DNA from 3 places in the Streptomyces sp. NBC_00258 genome. Region 1 is predicted to be linked to each of the others. Evidence: riboswitches for the same ligand, from Rfam matches in the RefSeq annotation. Region 1 holds a riboswitch; each other region holds the start of a gene.
The links. Region 1 has a riboswitch for S-adenosylmethionine ahead of OG718_RS12035 (glutathione S-transferase C-terminal domain-containing protein). Riboswitches for the same ligand answer to the same signal wherever they lie in the genome.
Positions count from the first base shown of each region.

Region 1 (2,256 bases):
CCCGCCCGCCGTTTTACAACTCCCTCACCATTCCCTTTCTCTATCCCCCTCATCGGCATATCCGGAAGGCGTATTCCGGCCCACTGCCGCGCAGTTGTCACACAGGTCTGTGGGCAGGCGCCCCGCGTTCAGCGCTCGTCGACGGAGAGGTCCGGGTGATCGTCGAGGCGTCGTACGTACTCCTCGATGTGGCGGTACGGGGCGAGGGTGCCGGCCGCGTCGAAGTGGTCGAGGTGGGTGAGTGTCACCCAGAGGTCCCTGTCCGCGGTGCCGAGCTCATCGCCCAACACGTAGGGGTGGCAGGCGAGTTGCCGGTCGAGCCGGGCCAGTGCGGACTCGCATGCTCCGTCGGCGAGCAGGCCGGCGAGGTCGCGGAGGATGTCGGGTGTGTGGTTGCTGACGACGCGTCCGCTCCAGCGGTCGCACAGTGCGGGCGCGGTGAGCGGGCCGTCGTAGTGGTGCCAGGTCGCCTCGTAGGCGCCGCGCAGTGATGCGAAGGCATCCGGCGTCTCCGCGGGGAGCTTCAGAACCGTGGTGGTGAGCGAGCCCGTGAGGCCTAGCAGGTCGAGGACGACCGCTACGCGCCCCGAGTAGGGACAGGCCTCGGACAGGTACAGCTGAAAGCGGTGCGGCGCCGGGTAGAAGCCGCCGGCGAGACCGACGCCGATGCGGCCCCGGAAGCGGTGCGGACGGGTGGCCGAGCCGGCGACGGACGACGTGCCACCGGCAGACGGGCCGCGGCCGGACGAGTGCGGGGCGGTCGTGCGAGAGGCCGCCGTCGTGAAGGTGTCAGTGCTGCTGGAACCGCGGGAAACTGTCTCGGGCATGACTCTCCAGGGGGAACGCGGAGGCCCTGGCCGCCTCGTGGGCGCCAGTGGCGGAACGGAGTGACTGCGCTGCCGTACAGGTCCGGATCGGTCGGACGCGTAGCGGATCAGTAAGCGCTGGAGACACGCGACAAATCGATGTGCAGGCGCCTCGTCAAGCCGTTCCTGGACAATTCCCACCGGTCCTGCCGTCGGGGCTCGCGAGACGCGAGACCACGCTTGCCCCGCCGCTCCGGCGGAACCCGGTCGTCACCCGGGGCACCCCGTCGCGGTGGAAGGGTTGCCTGCCAGCGGGCCGGGGCCGATGACCGCACGAACGGGGAGTCCCCGTACGACGGGCGCTGGCAATCGTGACCGTCCCCGTCAGTGTTGATGCGCTCAGCGTGACCGTCAAGGCGGCGTCTCAGCAGCTGGGCATCCGGCCGCCGGGCCATCGGACAGGCCTCGCCCCTCGTGACGGGAAGCCTCCCGACAAGAACTCCGAACGAGAACTCCGAAGAACTCCCGACAAGAACTCCCTATCGCAGGAAGAAAAGGCACAGCCGTACAGTTGTGCTTGTTGACGACGAGGCGGTGCCCGATAGAGGGCCCGCGAACGCGAGGACGGCCGGATCCCGGTCCGCCGAGCCGGAAGGGCGGAGGTGACGCAGGTGCGAGCGCGAACCGTGTCCCGCCGCAGCGTCCCGAAGGCCGCCCCGCTCCACCGCGTACGCCTCTACTCCCGGCCGCACATCGACCTGCTGCGCGTTGCCGGCGCGCTCTGTTGCTCCTGACCCGAATCCCACGCGGCCGCGCCCTCCGGTGAGGGCCGGCCTTCTCGTACGGTCGATCAGGAAGGCACACCTCTCGTGTCCTCAGCACCTTCTGCCCTGCCCTCTTCCGCGCATCTGCACCTCGCCGTGGCGCTCGACGGCGCCGGCTGGCACCCCGCCGCCTGGCGCGAACCGGTGGCCCGGCCCCGGGAACTGTTCACCGCCGAGTACTGGGCCGACCTCGTCGCCGAGGCCGAGCGCGGTCTCCTCGACTTCGTGACCTTCGAGGACGGCCTGGGACCGCAGTCCTCGCACTTCATCGAGCCGGACGGGCGGACCGACCAGGTCCGCGGCCGGCTCGACGCCGTTCTCGTGGCAGCGCGCATCGCACCGTTGACCCGCCACATAGGTCTGGTGCCGACCGTGGTGGCCACGCACACGGAGCCGTTCCACATCTCCAAGGCCATCGCCACCCTCGATTATGTGAGCTCCGGCCGGGCGGGCCTACGGGTGCAGTTGACGGCACGACAGAACGAGGCGGCGCACTTCGGCCGCCGTACGCTGCCCCGCCTGGACGCCTACGACAGCCCGGCCACGCAGGGCGTGGTGAGCGAACTCTTCGACGAGACGGCCGACTACGTCGAGGTCGTACGCAGACTCTGGGACAGCTGGGAGGA
Region 1 covers NZ_CP108081.1:2,632,028-2,634,283, reverse strand. Annotated here, with positions in the region: gene OG718_RS12035 (glutathione S-transferase C-terminal domain-containing protein) at 129-827, opposite strand; SAM riboswitch class IV at 1,038-1,183, opposite strand; gene OG718_RS12030 (putative leader peptide) at 1,478-1,600, shown strand; gene OG718_RS12025 (LLM class flavin-dependent oxidoreductase) at 1,676-2,256, shown strand, end outside.

Region 2 (2,256 bases), 6.0 Mb from region 1:
CGGACGGTCTTCAACGCGCTCGGTCCGCTGACCAATCCGGCGAAGGTGAGGGCGCAGGCCGTCGGGTGTGCCGATCCCCGGATGGCGCCGATCATGGCCGGGGTGTTCGCCGAGCGCGGCAACTCGTCGCTCGTCTTCCGCGGTGACGACGGGCTGGACGAGCTGACGACGACGGCCACGTCACGGGTGTGGGTGGTACGGGACGGGAAGGTGCGCGAGGAGTCGTTCGATCCGCGTGACGTGGGGATCGAGCTGGTGCCCGTGGAGGCGCTGCGGGGGGCTGACGCCTCGTACAACGCGGATGTGGCCCGGCGGCTGCTGAACGGGGAGACCGGGGCTGTGCGGGACGCTGTGCTGCTGAACTCGGCGGCGGCGCTGGTGGCTCTGTCGCCGGGGGACGGGCCGCTCGCGGACCAGCTCCGGGCGGGGATGGTGAAGGCCGCGGCCGCGATCGACTCCGGGGCGGCCAAGGCCACGCTGGAGCGGTGGGTGGCGGCGACCAACGCGTAGCGGTTGCGGCGGGGGCTTTCCCGCCCCCGCCGCCCCTGCCCAGTCCCGTCACTTCCTCGGGGGCTCCACTCCCGAACCCCCGCTCCTCAGACGCCGGAGGGGCTGGAAGGCTGCGCAGTTCCCCGCGCCCCTGAACCCGACCCCGCCGTCCCGGCATCCGGACGGCGGGGTTGCGTCTGAATGATCGTGTGGCAAGATGCAGGCAGGTCATGAGCGACAGCCATCAGGCCCCGGCCGGCTGTCCGGCAACCCTCCGTCCGTGGCGGGGTGCCCCGGGTGAAGACCAGGCCGTAGGCAGTGAGGTCTACGGCAAGCGCGGACCCCTCGCATCACCAGGGGTCCTGGTCGTTCGAGGGAGCCTTCTGTGAGCAAGCGAATGCGATAGGGCGTAGAGCCCCGCCTCCGCACACCCCTTTTCACCTTCACCCACGCTCGAGCCGTACCCGCTCGCGTGGTGTTCCCGCCTGCCTCACAGGAGTTCGCCATGTCTGTTTCCACCGCTGCCGTTGCCGCCGACCAGCCCGTCTGCCGTGACACCTCCGGGTCCCTGGCCGTTCTGGGCCGGGACGTCACCGTCCCGCTCGTCACCGGCGGCGAGGTCACCTACGCCGCGCTCGACTACGCCGCCAGCGCCCCGGCCCTCCAGCGGGTGTGGGACGACGTGGCCGCGTACGCCCCGTACTACGGGAGCGTGCACCGCGGGGCCGGGTACCTCTCCCAGCTGTCCACCGACCTGTTCGAGAACGCCCGCAGGACCGTCGAGGAGTTCCTCGACTGCCGCGACGGCGACCAGGTCGTCTTCACCCGGTCCACCACCGACTCGCTCAACCTTCTCGCCGCCGCCCTCCCCGCCGACTGCCAGGTCTTCGTCTTCGAGACCGAGCACCACGCGTCGCTGCTCCCGTGGCGGGACGCCCGCGTCACCTACCTCAACGCCCCGCGTACCCCGGGCGAGGCCGTCGCGACGCTGGAGCGGGCGCTCGCCGAGCGGGACCCCCACGGGCCGGCGCTCGTGTGCGTGACGGGCGCCTCGAACGTCACCGGCGAGCTGTGGCCCGTACGGGAACTGGCCGCCGCCGCCCATGAGCACGGCGCCCGGATCGTGCTCGACGCCGCCCAGCTCGCGCCCCACCACCCCGTGTCCGTACGGGAGTTGGACGTCGACTGGGTCGCCTTCTCCGGACACAAGCTGTACGCGCCCTTCGGGTCGGGTGTCCTCGCCGGACGCGCCGACTGGCTGACCGCGGCCGAGCCGTACCTCGCGGGCGGGGGTGCCTCGCGGAAGGTCTCGCGGCGGGTGGACGGCGGCGTCGACGTCGAGTGGCACGAGAGCGCCGCACGGCACGAGGCCGGGTCGCCCAACGTCATCGGCGCCTACTCCATCGCCTCCGCCTGCAAGGCCCTCACCGAGGCCGGCTTCGACACGCTGGTCGCCCGTGAGCAGCACCTGATCGACACCGTCCGGGCCGGTCTCGCCGAGGTGCCCGAGGTCCGTGTCCTCTCGCTCTTCGGCGACGACGCCCCGCGCGTCGGTGTCATCTCCTTCGTCGTCGAGGGCTGGAACAGCTCGCACTTCGCCGCCGCGCTCTCCGCCGAGTACGGCATCGGGGTCCGCGACGGCCTCTTCTGCGCCCACCCCCTCGTCCGCACCCTCCTCGGCAGCGACCCGCAGACCCAGGGCGAGTGCGGGGCCCCCGAGGCCGCGCCCGGCGAGAAGTCCCTGAACGCCATTCGGGTCAGCTTCGG
Region 2 covers NZ_CP108081.1:8,601,121-8,603,376, forward strand. Annotated here, with positions in the region: gene trpD (anthranilate phosphoribosyltransferase) at 1-510, shown strand, start outside; SAM riboswitch class IV at 716-832, shown strand; gene OG718_RS38365 (aminotransferase class V-fold PLP-dependent enzyme) at 995-2,256, shown strand, end outside.
Region 2: another riboswitch for S-adenosylmethionine. It lies ahead of OG718_RS38365 (aminotransferase class V-fold PLP-dependent enzyme); the one in region 1 lies ahead of OG718_RS12035 (glutathione S-transferase C-terminal domain-containing protein).

Region 3 (2,256 bases), 3.2 Mb from region 1:
CGAGGCCCACCAGGTGCAGCGCGTCGACCAGCATGCCCAGCTCGACGCCGTACCCGACGGGGAACGGGAGCTGTTCGAGGAGGGAGCGGCGGGCCGCGTACTCCCCGCCCAGCGGCTGGACGAAGCCGGCCAGCTGCGGCCAGTGCATGTTCAGGAGCGGGCGGGCCATGAGTTCGGTGACCCGACCTCCCTGACCTGCGGCGGAGCCCAGCGGGCGGTCGTACATCGCCTTGACGAGGTCCACGCCCGGTTCGGTGAGCAGCGGGCCGACGATCCCGGAGACGAAGTCCGCCGAGAACTCCTTCAGGTCCGCGTCGACGAAGGCCACGATGTCCCCGCCGGTGACGAGCAGCGAGCGCCACAGCACCTCGCCCTTGCCGGGGACGGCCGGTATGCGGGGCAGGATCTCGTCCCGGTGCACGACGCGGGCGCCCGCCTCGGCGGCGACCTCGGAGGTGCGGTCCGTCGAACCCGAGTCGATCACCACGATCTCGTCGACGAGCGGCACCTTCCTGGTCATCAGCTCACGGCGGATGATCGCGACGATCTCGCCGACGGTCTCCTCCTCGTTGAGCGCGGGCAGTACGACACTCACCGTGGAGCCGGTGGCACGCTTCGCGGCGATGAGTTTCTTGAGCGGGCGGTCCTCGACGGACCAGGAGCGCGTGCTCAGCCAGCGCTCGACGTCTTCCAGCACGTGCGGCTCTCCCTTGCGTTCTTCGGGATGCGTGTGCCCGCCGCGCGGCAGTGTCGGTTGTGTCACTGTCATCTCGCGGTTCGGACGGCTCTCTCCACCATCCAGGCCTTCGGTTACAGTCTTGAACAACGCTGATGACCATCGCATGTCGGGGGTCGTTGCGTGCACAACCAAAACCACAACCGAATAGCGCTCATCCAGAGGGGCAGAGGGATACGGCCCGTTGAAGCCCCGGCAACCCTCCGGCCGGTCTCGTCCTGATCATCGTCGATCAGCGCAGCGAGGCTCCCGGCTCGGGAAGGTGCCAAATCCGTCTCACGGCGAAGTGCGTCGTGAGGAAGATGAGGAAAGGGCCTCGCCTCCATGGCTGCGCAGACAGTTGCAAGCACCACGAACTCCACCCCCGCCGCGAACTCCGTCGACCTCGGTCCGGCCGCCGCGCTTTCCTGCCGCGAGTGCGGCCACCGCGTCCCGCTCGGCCCGGTCTTCGCCTGCGAGGAGTGTTTCGGCCCGCTGGAGATCGCGTACGACTTCTCGGCCTACGACACCGAGGAACTCCGCAAGCGGATCGAGGCGGGCCCCGCGAACATCTGGCGGTACGCGCCGCTGCTGCCCGTCCCCGCGGACGTGGCCGACAAGCCCAACATCAACCCCGGCTGGACCAAGCTCGTCCAGGCCGACAACCTGGCGCGCGAGCTGGGTGTCGAGGCCGGCAAGCTCTTCGTCAAGGACGACTCCGGCAACCCGACGCACTCCTTCAAGGACCGGGTCGTCGCCCAGGCGCTGGAGGCGGCGCGTGCCTTCGGTTTCACCACCCTCTCCTGCTCCTCCACCGGCAACCTCGCCGGCGCGGTGGGTGCCGCCGCCGCGCGGGCCGGCTTCCGTTCCTGCGTGTTCATCCCGCACGACCTGGAGCAGGGCAAGGTCGTCATGGCCGCGGTCTACGGCGGTGAGCTCGTCGGCATCGAGGGCAACTACGACGACGTGAACCGCTTCTGCTCCGAGCTGATCGGCGACCCGGCCGGCGAGGGCTGGGGCTTCGTCAACGTCAACCTGCGGCCGTACTACGCGGAGGGCTCCAAGACCCTCGCGTACGAGATCTGCGAGCAGCTCGGCTGGCAGCTGCCGGACCAGCTGGTCGTCCCGATCGCCTCCGGCTCGCAGCTCACGAAGATCGACAAGGGTCTGCAGGAGCTGATCAAGCTCGGGCTCGTCGAGGACAAGCCGTACAAGATCTTCGGTGCGCAGGCCGAGGGCTGCTCGCCGGTGTCCGTGGCGTACAAGGCCGGGCACGACGTCGTACGGCCGCAGAAGCCGAACACGATCGCGAAGTCGCTTGCGATCGGAAACCCGGCGGACGGTCCTTACGTTCTCGATATCGCCCGGCGTACGGGTGGCGCCGTGGAGGACGTGAACGACGAGCAGGTGGTCGACGCGATCAAGTTGCTTGCGCGGACCGAGGGGATCTTTGCGGAGACCGCCGGTGGTGTGACGGTGGGGGTGGCGAAGAAGCTGATCGAGAATGGTCTGCTGGATCCGAGTCTGACCACTGTTGTGCT
Region 3 covers NZ_CP108081.1:5,859,976-5,862,231, reverse strand. Annotated here, with positions in the region: gene OG718_RS25950 (glucosyl-3-phosphoglycerate synthase) at 1-697, opposite strand, end outside; SAM riboswitch class I at 888-1,045, shown strand; gene thrC (threonine synthase) at 1,061-2,256, shown strand, end outside.
Region 3: another riboswitch for S-adenosylmethionine. It lies ahead of thrC (threonine synthase); the one in region 1 lies ahead of OG718_RS12035 (glutathione S-transferase C-terminal domain-containing protein).